Regions from separate parts of the Isoptericola sp. NPDC056573 genome, predicted to be linked through region 4. Evidence: riboswitches for the same ligand, from Rfam matches in the RefSeq annotation. Region 4 holds a riboswitch; each other region holds the start of a gene.
What was found. A riboswitch is a leader RNA that binds a small molecule or an ion and turns the genes downstream of it on or off. The one in region 4 is predicted to bind thiamine pyrophosphate.
Positions count from the first base shown of each region.

Region 1: it holds a riboswitch for thiamine pyrophosphate, as region 4 does, so the genes downstream of both, ACFQ8E_RS15735 (thiamine ABC transporter substrate binding subunit) here and ACFQ8E_RS08680 (ECF transporter S component) in region 4, are expected to answer to the same signal.
Region 2: it holds a riboswitch for thiamine pyrophosphate, as region 4 does, so the genes downstream of both, ACFQ8E_RS18010 (bifunctional hydroxymethylpyrimidine kinase/phosphomethylpyrimidine kinase) here and ACFQ8E_RS08680 (ECF transporter S component) in region 4, are expected to answer to the same signal.
Region 3: it holds a riboswitch for thiamine pyrophosphate, as region 4 does, so the genes downstream of both, thiO (glycine oxidase ThiO) here and ACFQ8E_RS08680 (ECF transporter S component) in region 4, are expected to answer to the same signal.

Region 1 covers NZ_JBHTUY010000008.1:238,693-242,209, forward strand. Annotated here, with positions in the region: gene ACFQ8E_RS15730 (ABC transporter permease) at 1-726, opposite strand, end outside; gene ACFQ8E_RS15735 (thiamine ABC transporter substrate binding subunit) at 702-1,781, opposite strand; TPP riboswitch at 1,853-1,957, opposite strand; gene ACFQ8E_RS15740 (DUF4235 domain-containing protein) at 2,114-2,380, shown strand; gene ACFQ8E_RS15745 (PAS domain-containing protein) at 2,406-3,185, opposite strand; gene ACFQ8E_RS15750 (sulfite exporter TauE/SafE family protein) at 3,342-3,517, opposite strand, start outside.
Region 2 covers NZ_JBHTUY010000011.1:80,279-83,795, forward strand. Annotated here, with positions in the region: gene ACFQ8E_RS18010 (bifunctional hydroxymethylpyrimidine kinase/phosphomethylpyrimidine kinase) at 1-1,328, opposite strand, end outside; TPP riboswitch at 1,319-1,461, opposite strand; gene ACFQ8E_RS18015 (hypothetical protein) at 1,590-2,255, shown strand; gene ACFQ8E_RS18020 (YcnI family protein) at 2,344-3,156, shown strand; gene ACFQ8E_RS18025 (copper resistance protein CopC) at 3,153-3,517, shown strand, end outside.
Region 3 covers NZ_JBHTUY010000005.1:34,055-37,571, reverse strand. Annotated here, with positions in the region: gene ACFQ8E_RS10010 (thiazole synthase) at 1-44, opposite strand, end outside; gene thiS (sulfur carrier protein ThiS) at 65-310, opposite strand; gene thiO (glycine oxidase ThiO) at 307-1,539, opposite strand; TPP riboswitch at 1,529-1,631, opposite strand; gene thiE (thiamine phosphate synthase) at 1,663-2,334, shown strand; gene guaA (glutamine-hydrolyzing GMP synthase) at 2,440-3,517, shown strand, end outside.
Region 4 covers NZ_JBHTUY010000004.1:256,762-260,278, forward strand. Annotated here, with positions in the region: gene ACFQ8E_RS08675 (ATP-binding cassette domain-containing protein) at 1-783, opposite strand, end outside; gene ACFQ8E_RS08680 (ECF transporter S component) at 788-1,426, opposite strand; TPP riboswitch at 1,420-1,531, opposite strand; tRNA gene ACFQ8E_RS08685 (tRNA-Ala) at 1,695-1,767, opposite strand; gene ACFQ8E_RS08690 (histidine phosphatase family protein) at 1,860-2,549, opposite strand; gene rsfS (ribosome silencing factor) at 2,546-2,992, opposite strand; gene ACFQ8E_RS08700 (hypothetical protein) at 2,989-3,517, opposite strand, start outside.

The DNA of each region.
Region 1 (3,517 bases), on a different contig from region 4:
GCCGAACGCCGTCGCGCAGAACAGGAACACCACCGCGGCGGCCGACGCGATCGCCGGGCCGAGCGCCGGCAGCGTCACGGTGCGGAACGCGCGCCAGGGCGTCGCGCCGAGCGCGCGGGCGGCCTGCTCGGCGCGCGGGTCGAGGCGCTCCCACATGCCGCCGACCGTGCGCACCACCACCGCGTAGTTGAAGAACACCAGGGCGAGCACGATGCCGGCGAAGCTCTCCTCCAGGTGCGCCCAGCCGAGCAGGCCGCCGGGGGCGAAGAGCGCGCGGAACGCGACGCCGACGACGACGCTGGGCAGCACGAACGGCACCGTCACCAGACCCCGCACCAGCGTCCGCCCGGGGAACCTGCACCGGTACAGCACGTACGCGCCCGGCAGGCCCAGCAGCACCGACAGCAGCGTGCCGGTGAGCGCCTGGGCGAGCGTCTGCCCGACGATCCGCCACGTGCGCTCCTGGGACAGCACCTCCGCGAAGCCGGACAGGTCGAGCGTGCGCCCCGCGGTGGTCTCGGTGAAGAACCCCTGCAGGACGAGCGACACCACCGGCCACGCGAAGAAGACCGCGAGGAAGCCCAGCGGCAGCACGACCGCGGCACCCCAGCCCAGCCACGCGCCCCACCGGTCGGCGCGCCACCGCGCCGCCCGGGAGGCCGGGCGGGCGGCGCTGCGCGGGGCGTGCGGCACGGGGCGCGTCAGCCGACGACCGTCGCCGTCCACTGCTCGATCCACTCGTCGCGGTGCGCGGCGACGTCCGCGGGCGCCACATCGAACGGCTCGTCGGCCAGGGGGGCGAACTGCTGCCAGTCGGCGGGCAGCTCCACGTCCGGGTCGGCGGGGTACATGTACATCTGGCCGGGCACGTCGGCCTGGAACTCGGGCGAGGTGAGGAAGTCGACCAGCTGCTTCGCGCCGTCCGGGTTCTCCGCACCGGCCAGCACCCCCGCGTACTCGACCTGCCGGAAGCAGGTGTCGAGCATCGCGCTGGTCGTCGAGGACGTCCCGTCGTCGCTCACGGTGAACGCGGGCGACGTCGCGTAGGACAGCGCGATCGGCCGCTGCCCGCCCTCACCGGCGCCGGAGAAGTCGACGTAGTACGCGTCCTCCCAGCTCTCGGCGACCTTGACGCCGTTGTCCCGCAGGTCGGCCCAGTAGGCCTCCCAGCCGTCCGTGCCGAAGGCTCCGATCGTCGCGAGCAGGAACGCGAGGCCGGGCGACGACGTCGCGGGGTTGGTGACTACGGTGAGGTCCTGGTACTCCGGCTTCGCGAGGTCCTCGAGCGTCGTCGGGGGCGTGACGCCGTGCTCGTCGAACCAGCCGTCGTCGAGGTTCATGCAGACGTCGCCCACGTCGACCGGCGTCAGCGTGCCGGCCAGGTCGGCGGGCGCGTAGGCCGCGACCTCCGGGGCCAGGTCGGCGGGCTGGTACTCCTCGAAGACCCCGGCGTCGACGGCCCTCGACGCATAGGTGTTGTCCACACCGAAGACGACGTCGCCCAGCGGCGCGTCCTTGGTGAGCACGAGCTGGTTCACCAGCGTGCCCGCGTCGCCCGGTGCCACCTGCTCGACGGTGAGGCCGGACTCCTTCTCGAACGCGGCCAGCACCTCGTCGGAGACGGCGAACGAGTCGTGGGTGACGAGCGTGACCGTGCTCGACGCCCCGCTCCCCTCGTCCGCCGGCGTCCCGCCGCCGCACGCCGCCAGCAGCGGCAGCAGCGCGACGGCCCCGACCGCTGCTGCCGCGCTCCTGGTCCTGGTCGTGGTGCTCAGCGTCATGCTGTCCTCCTCAAGGTGCGAGAAGGGGGTCCTGCGGGCGCCCGGCACCGTCGTGGTGCTGCCGTCCGCAGGGAACGAGATTCCCGACTTCCTCCACCGGTGCTAACCGGGTCAGGTTCGAGGGTCTGCGGCGGTCCGCACTCTCAGCGCCGGTGGGCGCTCCCCTGTCGTATCAGCACGAGCCTACCCGTCGACACCGCGCTACCGTGGTCCCGTCCTCGGCCTCGGGGTGTGACGTGCCTGACGTGCCGTGACACCGCCCGTCGGCCGTGGACGCCGGACCAGGACGACGCCCCGGCGGTAGCACGCCGGGTCAGACCGAGGGAGAGCACGTGACGGACACCGAGCAGCCGCTGGGCGTGAAGGTCGGCACGGTGGTGCTGACGATCGCCGCCGGATGGGTCGCGCAGAAGCTGATCGGGGTGGTCTGGGAGCGGGCGACGGGCAACGTGGCGCCCACCGACCTGGACGACGACGAGCTCTCCATCGTGCAGGCGGTCACCTTCGCGGCCGTCTCGGGCGGCGTCGCGGTGCTCGCGAAGCGCCTCGCCCGCCAGGGCGCCGGGCGCGCGGCTGCCCGGTTCGTCTCGGGCCGCTGACCCGCCGATTCCCCGCGCGGTCCCGTCAGTGGCTCGCGCGGGGACGACGGCGGGCCAGCTGCGCGTCGTGGCCGTGCGGTCGGTCCACCGGCCGCACGGCGGCGAGCGCGCTGCTCAGGCGGTCCGCCGCGTCCTTCGCGGGCGGTGCCGACCGGACCACCTCCGCCGCCGTGAGCGCGGCGTCCCGGTCCCCGACCGGTCGCGCGAGCTCCTTCATCACCTGCTCCCCCGCCGACTGGGCGGACACGCCGACCTGCGCGCCCGCGTCGGCGAGGACCTCGGTGGCCACCGACTCGTCCACGCCGCAGACGGCCATGATGGCGCCCTTGGCCTGCTCCGCGGCCGCGGCGGCGACGAACGCGCGCGAGACGGCGCGGTGCGCCTCGCGCTCCAGCGCGTCGCGCACGACCGGGCTCGCGTCGATGACGTAGCCGACGATCTGCGACGACGCGCCGTCGCTCCCGTGCCGCCCCTGACCCGTGACGACGACCGTGTGCGTGCGCCCGTGGTCGTCCACGACGCGGTGTGCCCCCGAGAACGGCCGCCCGGCACCCAGTGCGACCACCGCCGTGCGGGAGAGCCGCTCACGGTCGTCCGGGTGCAGGTGGGCGCGCAGCACCTCGGGCCCCGGCGCGACGGAGCCGGGCTCACGCCCGAAGATCCGGAACACCTCGTCCGACCACCACCACTCCCCCGTGGCGACGTCGACCCGGTACCGGCCCACGAGCAGCTGGCTCCCGGCACCCAGCAGCTCCGCGAGGGCGACGAGCTCGCGGCGCGGTGTGTCGTTGGGCGTGCTGGACATCGAGGACCACCCCCAGTGCCGTGCAGCTGGGTCCGGCGCGCAGTTCTCCTGGCTCCACCACGGTACCGGGACGGCACGACACCGCCACCGCACGGCGGGTGACGTGCGGTGGCGGTGCTCGGTGGTGCTGTCGGCGCCCGTGACGGGTTCGGACCGTCAGGCGACCGTCGTCGCCGCCGCCTCCGGCTGCTCGCCGGCCGCCTCGGCCCGCTCCTCCGCGACCGCCTTGCGGTGCTGGCCGAAGGAGTAGACGACCGCGGCGGCCCAGCCCACGGCGATGATCGCGAGCACCAGGGTGCGCACGCCGTCGCTCACCGGGAACGAGTCGAGGG
Region 2 (3,517 bases), on a different contig from region 4:
TGGTCGAGGTACGCGGCCGTCGTGGGGCTGGCGGGCACGTCCTGCGGCTCCCCGCCCAGCCAGCGGGTGTGCAGGTCGAGCTCGGTCACCAGCGCGCCGTGCGCGCCGCCGGCCCAGAACGCCTGCTCGGCCCGCGTGGGAGCCAGCTCGCTCGCCCGCGCGAGGCAGCGCGCGTAGTCCCGCAGGTAGAGCGCGTCCTGCTCCAGGTACGTGCGGAAGTGGTCGGCGTCGAGCGTCCCGTCGCCCAGCGACCGGACGAACGCCAGGTCGTCGATCGCGGCGCGCACGCCCGCGGCGTCGTCCCACCAGCGGGAGACGACGTCCTCCGCCCCGTCCTGACCTGGTGCTCCGCCCTGTCCTGGAGCCCCGCCCGCACCGGACGGCGCGAGCGGCTCCGCGACGCCGGCGCGCAGCCCCACCAGGTGGTCGACCGGACCGTTCCCGCCGCCGACGCGCAGGGCCTCCCCGGCCCGGATCGCCGCGGTCAGCCAGGCCTTCGTGCCGCGCAGCGCCTCGGCCCAGTCCCCCGTGCGCGCGTACCGCGCGGCCAGGCCGCTGGACAACGAGCAGCCGGTGCCGTGGGTGGAGGTGCTGGTCAGGCGCGGCCCGGGGAGCTCCGCCAGCACGCCCTGCGGCCCGACGAGCGCGTCCGGGGCCCCCGCCCCCGTCGCGCCCGTCCCCGAGGCGCCCAGGTGGCCGCCCTTCGCCACCACCAGGACCCCGTGCCGGGAGGCCAGGCGTCGCGCCTGCTCGAGCGCGGCGGGCCAGTCCGCGGCCGACGGTTCCTGCGCGAGGACCGCGAGCTCGGGCAGGTTCGGCGTCACGACGTCCACCCGGGACAGCAGGTCCCGCACGGCGTCCTCGGCCGCCGGGTCGAGCAGGCGGTCCCCGCTCGTGGCGACCATCACCGGGTCCAGGACGACGGCGGGTCGCGCGCCCGTCGCGCCGGGCGGCAGGGCGTCGAGCCAGGCGGCCACGGCGTGGGCCACGGGGGCCGAGGCGAGCATCCCGATCTTCACGGCGTCGACGGCCACGTCGTCGGTGACGGCGTCGAGCTGCGCGGCCAGGAACGCGGCGGGCGGGACGTGCACGTCGCGCACCCCCCGCGTGTTCTGCACGGTCAGGGCCGTGACGGCCGCCATCCCGTAGCCGCCCGCGGCCGCGATCGACTTGAGGTCCGCCTGGATCCCGGCGCCCCCGGACGGGTCGGACCCGGCGACGGCCAGGACGCGGGGGCGACTGCCCCTCGTCGGCGCCGGGGCCGCGAGAGCAGGGGCGGTGGAGCCGGCGCTGCCGGCAGAGCTGTCTTCAGGTGCGCGCGCACTCATGTCGACATCCCTTCGCTAGTACGAGCTAGATCAGGTTCGACGGGTGTGTTCTCAGCGCCCGCCGGCCGGGTCGCGACGTCGTCGTGACGATGTCGCGGCGATGACCGGTCGGGACGCACCCCGTGTCGTGCCGCCCACCGTAGCCCAGGCCCGCGCGGGCGGCGGGCGGCGTCCCGCGGCGCGTGTCGGCGTCACGCCGCGCCTCGCCAGGCCCTCGCGCCGCAGGCCCGCGGCCTGTTCGCGGCGCGGTAGGGTGCGGGGGTGCCCGTGGTCGTCCGTCGTGCGCGCGAGCTCCTCGTCGCCGGCACGACGCTCAGCATCGCGGCCGCCGCCCACCTCCTGGCCGGCGGCGCGCTCCCCGGGGCACCCCTCGCCTGGCTCGTCGTCGTGGCGCTCACGGCGCCGCTCGCGGTGTGGACCGCCCGCCGCCGGCTGACGCTCCCCCGCCTGCTCCCCGCGATGGTCGCGCTCCAGCTCGTGCAGCACACGACCCTGTCCGTGCTCGGCGCGGCGGGCACGGACGCCTCGCCGTTGGCCTCGCCCCTGCCCTCGACGCCCGGGGCCGCGTCGGACGGGCACGCCCTGCACGCGCTGGGCCCGGGCTCCCTCGGGCCCGCGACCGGCAGCGGGCTGCACCTGCACCGCGCGGACGACCCCGGGACGACGTCCTGGATGCTCGCCGCGCACGCTGCCGCGGTGCTGCTCACCGCCCTGCTGCTCGCGGCGGGCGACCGAGCGGCCGTCAACGTCGCGGGTCAGCTGCGGCTCGTCGCGGTCCTCGTGCTGGGCCCGGCGGCGCCGCCCGTCGTCCGCGAGCCCGCCGTCGTCGTCGGGCGCACCTGGCACCCTCTCCGGGCCCGCGCCGTCCGGCGCACCCCGCCACGAGGCCCCCCGCTGCTCCCGGGCGCCCTCGTGCGCGCCGCCTGACCCTGCCCTGGTCCGTCGTCGGACGGGGGCGGGTCCCTCGTCGTCCGACGACCCCTGACCACCCCTGAGCACCAGGAGCAGCACACCCATGTCCAGGACCATCCCTGCCCTCACCCCTGCCCTCCGCGCGCGCCGCCTCGCCGGCGCCGCCGCCCTCACCGTGCCGGCCCTCGTCCTCGGCGCGGCCGCGGCCTCCGCGCACGTGACCGTGACCCCCGACGCGGCCGAGGCCGGGTCGTACGCCACCCTCACCTTCAAGGTCCCGAACGAGTCCGCTGAGGCCTCGACCACCGCCGTGAAGGTCGACCTCCCCACCGACACCCCGTTCACCAGCGTGTCCGTGGAGCCCGTGCCGGGCTGGACGGCGAAGGTCACCCAGGCGCCCCTGCCCGAGCCCGTCGAGGTGCACGGCACCACCGTGACCGAGGCGCCGGCGAGCATCGAGTGGACCGCCGACGACGCCGACGCCGGCATCGCTCCGGGCGAGTTCCTCCGGTTCACCGTGTCCGCCGGTGCCGTCCCGGACGGCGTCGGGGAGATCGCCCTGCCCGCCACACAGACGTACTCCGACGGCGAGGTCGTCGCCTGGGACCAGGAGGCGACCGGCGACGCGGAGCCCGACCTCCCGGCACCCGTCCTGCAGGTCCTCCCGGCGGCCGAGGACGGCGGCCACGGCACGGCGTCGGCAGCCGGCGCCACGGACTCGGCCGCCGACGCCGGCGCAGACGCGGGCACAGACGCGGGCACGGACGCGGCGGCCGACGACGACGCCTCCGGCACCCTCCCGCTGGCGCTCGGCGCGGCGGGCCTCGGTCTTGGGCTGGTCGGCGCCGTCACGGGCGTCGCCGCCCTGGCGCGGACCCGCGCCACCGGCACCGGCACCGGCACCGAGCAGCGATGAGCGCGCGACGCGCCCTCGCCGCAGCCGGGTCGCTCGCCCTCGCCCTCGGCCTCGGGGCCGCGGGGGTCGCCGGCGCGGCGCCCGCGAGCGCCCACAACGTCGTCGTCGGCACGTCGCCGGCCTCGGGGTCCGAGGTGACGGAACCGCCCGGGTCCGTCGACGTGACGTTCGACGACGTCGTGCTCGACCTGTCCGCGGAGGGCTCCAGCACGGTGATCACCGTGACGGACGCCGACGGCACCGACTACGCGACCGGATGCCCGACGATGCAGGACCGCACCGTGTCGGTGCCCGTCGCCCTCGGCGAGGGCGGCGAGTACACGGTGGACTGGCGGATCGTGTCGGCCGACGGGCATCCGAC
Region 3 (3,517 bases), on a different contig from region 4:
TGCGCGAGCGGACGGGACGTGGTCTCGGCGTGCGTGCTGGTCATGCTTCCTCCGTGCTTCGTGGTCAGCCGCCCTGGACGGCGGTGACGATCTCGACCCGGTCGCCGGGCGCGATCCGGGTGCCGGCCCACAGGCCGCGGGGGACGACGGCGTCGTTCACGGCGACGGCGATGCCCTGCACCGAGCCGTCGGCGACGAACGCGGGGACGAGGGTCGCGACGACGGCCTCGACGCCGTCGCCGTGCGGTCCGTCGAGCGGGTAGGTCTCGCCGTTCACGACGGCGGTTGCGGAGGTGGACGGCGTGCTCACGGGAGGGCTCCTTCGGGGGTTGCGGGCGCGAAGCGTCGCGGGTCGGCGGCGGTGAGGGTGTCGAGCGCGTCGTCGGGCGGCGGCGTGCCGGTCAGCGCGGCGAGCACCGCGTCGGCGGTGAGCGGCGCGAGCAGCACCCCGTTGCGTCCGTGCCCGACGGCGGCCAGCAGTCCGGGCACGGCGGTGGCGCCGACCAGCGGCAGGTTGTCGGGGGTGGCCGGGCGGGCGCGCGGCGTGACGTCGACCAGCGCGGCCTCGTCGATCCCGGGCACGAGGGCGCGGGCGTCGCGCAGCAGCGCGAACACGCCGCCCGCCTCGGCGCGGCGGTCGTCCGGCCGCTCCTCGCTGGTGGCGCCGACGACGATCTCCCGGTGCCCGGGCCCGCTGCCCGGGCCGGCGCCGGTGCCCGGGCCCCGCGGCACGAGGTACACCGGCCGGCCCTGCACCGTGCCGCGCACCACGTGCTCGAGGGCGAGCCCCGGCCCGGCGTCCAGGCGCAGCGTCACGCCCTTGACGGGCCGCACCGGCACGCGCACCTCCGGCACGCCGTCGAGCAGCCCCGCGGGAGGGACGGCGCCGGCCGCGAGGACCACGGCCCCGGCGGCGTGCCGCACCCCGGCGGCGTCGTGCGCCGCGACCACCCGGCCCGCGGCGTCCCGCTCCAGGCGCACGGCGGCGCGGCGGACGACCGTGCCGCCCGGCGCGCGGGTCAGCGCCTCGAGGAGTGCCGCGTGCGTGCCCCGCGGGTCGACGGCCAGGTCGCCCTCGACGCGGGCCGCCCCGGCGAGCCGCGGCCCGAGGTACGGCTCGCGGCGCCGGGCGTCGGCCACGGAGACCTCCGCGGACGCGAGGCCCCACTCCCGGTGCAGCGCCAGCACGCGACGCAGGAGGGCGAGGTCGTCGGCGTCGTACGCGACGGCGAGCGACCCGGCACGCAGCAGCGGGACGTCGCGACCGGTCGCGGCGGCGAGGTCGACGGCGAACGCGGGCCAGCGGGCGGCCGACGCGAGGTTGAGGCGCGCGAGGTCCCGCTCGCCGAAGTCCGCCTCGCTGACGGCCGCGAGCATCCCCGCGGCCGCGCGGGTGGCGCCGTCGCCGGGCGACGGGTCGAGCACCGTGACGGCGAGGCCGGCGTCCGCGGCCCGCCAGGCCACCGCGAGACCGACGATCCCGCCGCCGACGACGACGACGTCGGAGGGGGTGGCGGACGGACCGGTGGACGTGGGCATGTGCGCTCCCTTCGCTGGCATGACCCAGATCAGGTTCGACGGTCGGCTCCTACGCCCTCTCAGCCCCGAGCGGGGCTCCCGTGCGCGGCCACTGTAACCCGGGCCGTGGTTACCCTGGCCGGCGTGACCACGACCACCCCCGACCACGATGCCGCCGCCGGCCCGACCCGCGCCCGCCTCGCCGACGCCCGCCTGTACCTGTGCACCGACGCCCGCGAGGACCGGGGCGACCTCGAGGACTTCCTGCACGCGGCGCTCGCGGGCGGGGTGGACGTCGTGCAGCTGCGGGACAAGACGCTCGACGTCGCGCGCGAGCTCGAGCTGCAGGCCGTGGTGGCCCGCGTCGCCGCGGAGCACGGCGCGCTCTGGGCGGTGAACGACCGGGCCGACGTCGCCGGGCTGACCGGCGCTCCCGTCGTGCACATGGGGCAGCGCGACCTGCCCGTGCCGGCGGTCCGGTCGCTGCTCGGGCCGGGCCCGGTGCTGGGCCGCTCCACCCACTCCGCCGCGCAGGCGGCCGAGGCCGAGGCCGACCCGGACGTCGACTACTTCTGCGTCGGCCCGCTGTGGGCCACGCCCACCAAGCCCGGCCGTGCGGCCGTCGGGCTCGACCTGCTGCGCGAGGTCGCCGCGACCCGCCCGACGACGCCGTGGTTCGCCATCGGCGGCGTCGACGCCGAGCGGCTGGACGCCGTGCTCGACGCCGGTGCGTCGCGCGTCGTCGTCGTGCGCGCGATCACGCAGGCGCCCGACCCCGGGCGTGCCGCGCGCGAGCTGCGGGAGCGGTTGGCCTGACCGCCGACGGCCGGCGCGCCGCCGCGCTGTCGAGGTGACCTACCCCACCGCGTGACCCGTGGGAAGGGCCCGGGAGCGGTACCGTCCGGCGGCTACGATGGCTCGGTGACGTCTCCCGCCACCGACACCCCCACCACCGCCGACCTGGCGCCCACGCCGCGACCGGTCCTCGTCGTCGACTTCGGCGCGCAGTACGCGCAGCTCATCGCGCGCCGCGTGCGCGAGGCCCGCGTCTACTCCGAGATCGTGCCCCACACGTTCACCACCGAGCAGATGCTCGCCAAGAACCCGGCGGCGATCATCCTCTCGGGCGGGCCGTCGTCGGTGTACGCCACGGGCGCCCCGTTCGTGGACCCGGCGCTGTTCGAGGCCGGCGTGCCGGTGCTCGGCATCTGCTACGGCTTCCAGGCGATGGCGCAGGCGCTGGGCGGCACCGTCGCGCAGACGGGGCAGAGGGAGTACGGCGGCACCGAGGTCGAGGTGTGCGAGGCGGGCGTGCTGCTGGCGGGCTCCCCCGACCACCAGACCACCTGGATGAGCCACGGCGACTCCGTGCACGCCGCGCCGGAGGGCTTCCAGGTGCTCGCGACGTCGTCCGGCTCGCCGGTCGCCGCGTTCGAGGACACCGGCCGTCGCCTGTACGGCGTGCAGTGGCACCCCGAGGTGAAGCACTCGGCGCACGGCCAGGCCGTGCTGGAGAAGTTCCTGTACGAGGGCGCGGGGCTCGCGCCCGACTGGACGCCGGGCAACGTCATCGCCGACCAGGTCGCCGCGATCCGCGCGCAGATCGGCGACGCCCGCGTCATCTGCGCCCTGTCCGGCGGCGTGGACTCCGCCGTCGCCGCCGCGCTGGTGCAGCGCGCCGTCGGCGACCAGCTCACCTGCGTGCACGTGGACCACGGCCTGCTGCGCGAGGGCGAGGTCGAGCAGATCGAGCGCGACTTCGTCGCCTCCACGGGCGTGAACCTCATCATCCGCGACGAGAAGGAGCGGTTCCTGACCGCCCTCGCCGGCGTGAGCGACCCGGAGACGAAGCGCAAGATCATCGGCCGCGAGTTCATCCGCGTCTTCGAGGACGCCCAGCGCGACATCGTCGCCGAGGCGGGCGCCCACGGCGAGGAGGTCAAGTTCCTCGTGCAGGGGACGCTGTACCCGGACGTCGTCGAGTCCGGCGGCGGCGAGG
Region 4 (3,517 bases):
CACGTCCGGCGCCACCAGCGCCGCGGGAACGGACAGCGGGGACGGCGCCGCCACGCCGGGCAGCCAGACGCCGGCGCGCGTCAGGTCGTCCCGCAGGGCGGACGGGACGTCGCGCAGCGCGGCGGGCGCGACGTCGTGCGTGACCCGGCCGCCCGGTCCGAGCACCACGACGCGGTCCAGGTGCTCGAGCCACGGCCCGACGTGGTGGTCGACCACGACGAGGGACGTGTCCGAGCCCTCCAGCGCGCCGACGACGGCGGCGCGCACCTCGGCCGCCGCGGCGGGGTCGAGCATCGCGGTCGGCTCGTCCAGGAGCAGCAGGCCCGGCGCGCTCGCCAGCGCCCCGGCGAGCGCGAGCCGCTGCAGCTCGCCGCCCGAGAGGGCCGACGTCGGCCGGTCGGGCGGGTGGCGCAGCCCGACCCGGTCGAGAGCCTCCCCGGCCCGGCGCCAGATCTCGTCCCGCGGCAGGCCGGCGTTCTCGGGGCCGAAGGCGACGTCCCGGCCGATCCGGGCCGCGACGACCGCGGAGCCCGGGTCCTGCGGGACGAGCCCCACCCCGCCGTCCACGTGGACGGTCCCGGACAGCTCGCCGGGCAGCGGGTCGCCCAGCACGCCCGCCAGGGCGTGCAGCACGGTCGACTTGCCCGCCCCGCTGGGACCGACCAGCCCCAGGCGCTCCCCCGCGCCGACGGTGAGGTCGAGGCCCTCGATCGTCGGGGCCCGGCGCCCGGTGGGCCGCCAGCACAGCCCTCGCACGCGCGCCCGGACGTCGTCGTGCGCCACGCCGTCAGGCCGGCGCGCGGTCGACGGCACGGTCGGCGGCGCGGTCGGCGAGGTCGCGACCCGGGCCGAACGCGTCGAGCACGCCCGCCCGCGCGAGGGCGCGCACGAGCGCCGCGCCCCCGAGGCCGGCGAGCAGCGCGCCGGAGAGCGCGAAGAGGCCCAGGTACGCCAGCCGGAAGCCCCACTCCCAGTCCGGGTAGTACGCGAACCACTCGTACACGGCGCCGCACGCGCCCGCCGCCGCGCCCGCCAGGGCCGCGACCGCGGCGCCGAAGCGCCGGTAGAGGAACAGGGCGAGGACGAGCTCGGCGCCGAAGCCCTGGACGACGCCGGAGACGATCGCCGAGAAGCCCCAGCCGGCGCCGAGCAGCGCCTCGACGCTCGCGGCGACGACCTCGGTGAGCAGCGCCGCGCCCGGACGGCGGACGATGAGGCCGCCCAGCACGCCGCCGAGCAGCCAGCCGCCCCCGAGCAGCCCGGTGGCCGGCGGGAAGGCGACCGCCAGCCCGGCGGAGAGCAGGTGGTAGAGCTGGGTCCAGCCCCAGAAGACGACACCGACGGCCACGCCGAGCATGGCCACGGTGACGAGGTCGACGGTGCGGTACCGCAGGGACGCGCTGCGCGCGAAAGTGGGCGCGGACATTCCAGGTAACTCCCTTCGCCGGTGCTAACCGGAGCAGGTTCCAAGGGTCTGCGGCTGTGCCCGCACTCTCAGCGCCCCTTCGACGGCGCTCCCCTGTCATGGGTGTCTTCAGATGTGACTTCAGGTGTGACTTCACGGCGGCCGACGACGCGGCCGCAGGTCCGACCCTAGGCGACGACGGCGTCGGCGCAAGGGCGTCCCGCACCGTGAAACCCCTGGTCACGCAAGAAGGCCCGGAACCGTGTGGTTCCGGGCCTTCTCGTCGGGGTGGAGCTGAGGGGACTCGAACCCCTGACCCCCTGCATGCCATGCAGGTGCGCTACCAGCTGCGCCACAGCCCCGAGAACCGACTCTCGCGGCCGACGGGCGACCGGGCGATTCGTCTGATTCGGTGCGTTCCTCCGGGCTTGCGCCCCTCGGGAACGTCGATATCTTAGGCAGACTTCGGGCCAGGTTCCAAATTCCAGTCCGGCCCCGCCTGCCAGCGGTCCAGGGGGTACCCCGCGCCCACGTTGTGCGCCACGAGGCGCCAGGCGGGCACGGCACCCTCGCCCGCACGGTGCAGGTGCGACCAGTGCACGTTATGCATCCCCGACAGCCCGCGCCACGTGGTCGGGTCGAGCCCGAGCAGCGCCGTCACCGCCAGCGAGATGGCGGCGCCGTGCGACACGACGACGAGCGTCGCGTCGTCGTCCAGGTCGCCGGCATGCTCGGCCAGGGCCTCGGCCATGCGCTCCGCGACCGCCGCCTTCGTCTCGGCCCCCGCGCCCACGGGCTCCGCGCCCAGGCGCCAGGCGGCGTACTCCTCGGGCCAGCGCTCCTGCAGCTCCGCGCCCGTGAGGCCCTCCCAGGCGCCGAAGCCGCGCTCGCGCAGGCGCTCGTCGGTGACCAGGGGCTGCCCGCCGAGCGCGTCCGCGTACGCGGTCGCCGTCTCGACGGCGCGCCCCAGGTCGGACGACACGATGCGCGTCGCGCGGTGCGACGACGCGAGCGCGGAGCCGCCCTCCGCCGCCTGCCAGCGCCCGACCTCGTCGAGCGGGATGTCGATCTGCCCCTGCAGCCGCAGGGACGCGTTGTAGGCGGTGCGGGCGTGCCGCAGCAGGACGACGGTGCCGGCCGTCACCGCTCGTCGCCCGCGAGACGGATCGCCCCGTCGCCCCCGCCGTCGCCGTACTCGGCGGCGGCCGCCGCGCCGTCACCGCCGCGCGCGTCCTCCGGCAGCTCCACCGCCGGGCAGTCCTTCCACAGCCGCTCGAGCGCGTAGTACACGCGGTCCTCGGCGTGCTGCACGTGGACGACGACCTCCCCGAAGTCCAGCAGCACCCACCGCGCCTGCGCCTTGCCCTCCCGACGGATCGGCTTGGAGCCGGCGAGGAACATCGCCTCCTCGACGGCGTCCACGATCGCCGAGACCTGGCGCTCGTTCGTGCCGGAGGCGATGAGGAACACGTCGGTGAGCACGAGCTGGTCGCTCACGTCCAGCGCGATGATCTCCTGCGCCTTGCGGTCCGACGCGGCCCGGGCGGCGACGACCGCCAGCTCGACGGCGCGGGGGCTAGCGGTCATGCAGCGGCTCCGGGGTGCTCGTACGTGAGGGAGACGCCGGCCGCGGGCGCGGCGGCGTCGGTGTCCGTCTGGAAGTTGCTGTCGTCGGGCGCCTGGAGCAGCAGCTTCCAGACCAGGAGCCCCAGCACGAACGCGACGACCACGAGGACGATGTAGTGCAGCCAGGTGTATGACGCCTCGGGCTCGTCCCAGTCCTCGTCGTCGTCCTCGTCGTCCAGCGGCGCGGCCGACCGCGCGCGGACGGGCTGCTCCGACGCGACCAGCGCGTCGAACGGGGACGCGGCGGGTCGCTCCGGCGCGGCCGACGGCTGTGCAGGGCCCGCAGCGGGGCGGGACGGCGGCACGGACGCGGGCCGCTCGGTGGTCGGGCTCGCCCAGGGCAGCGGGGGCGCGACCGACGTGGCGGCGGGCGGCGCCGGGCTCGGTGCCGCCTGGGCGGGCGGCGCCGAGGCCGCGGTGGCGCCGAACGGCGACGCGGTGCCCGTCGTCGCGAACGGGGAACGGCGGGCGGGGCCGTCGGGGCGC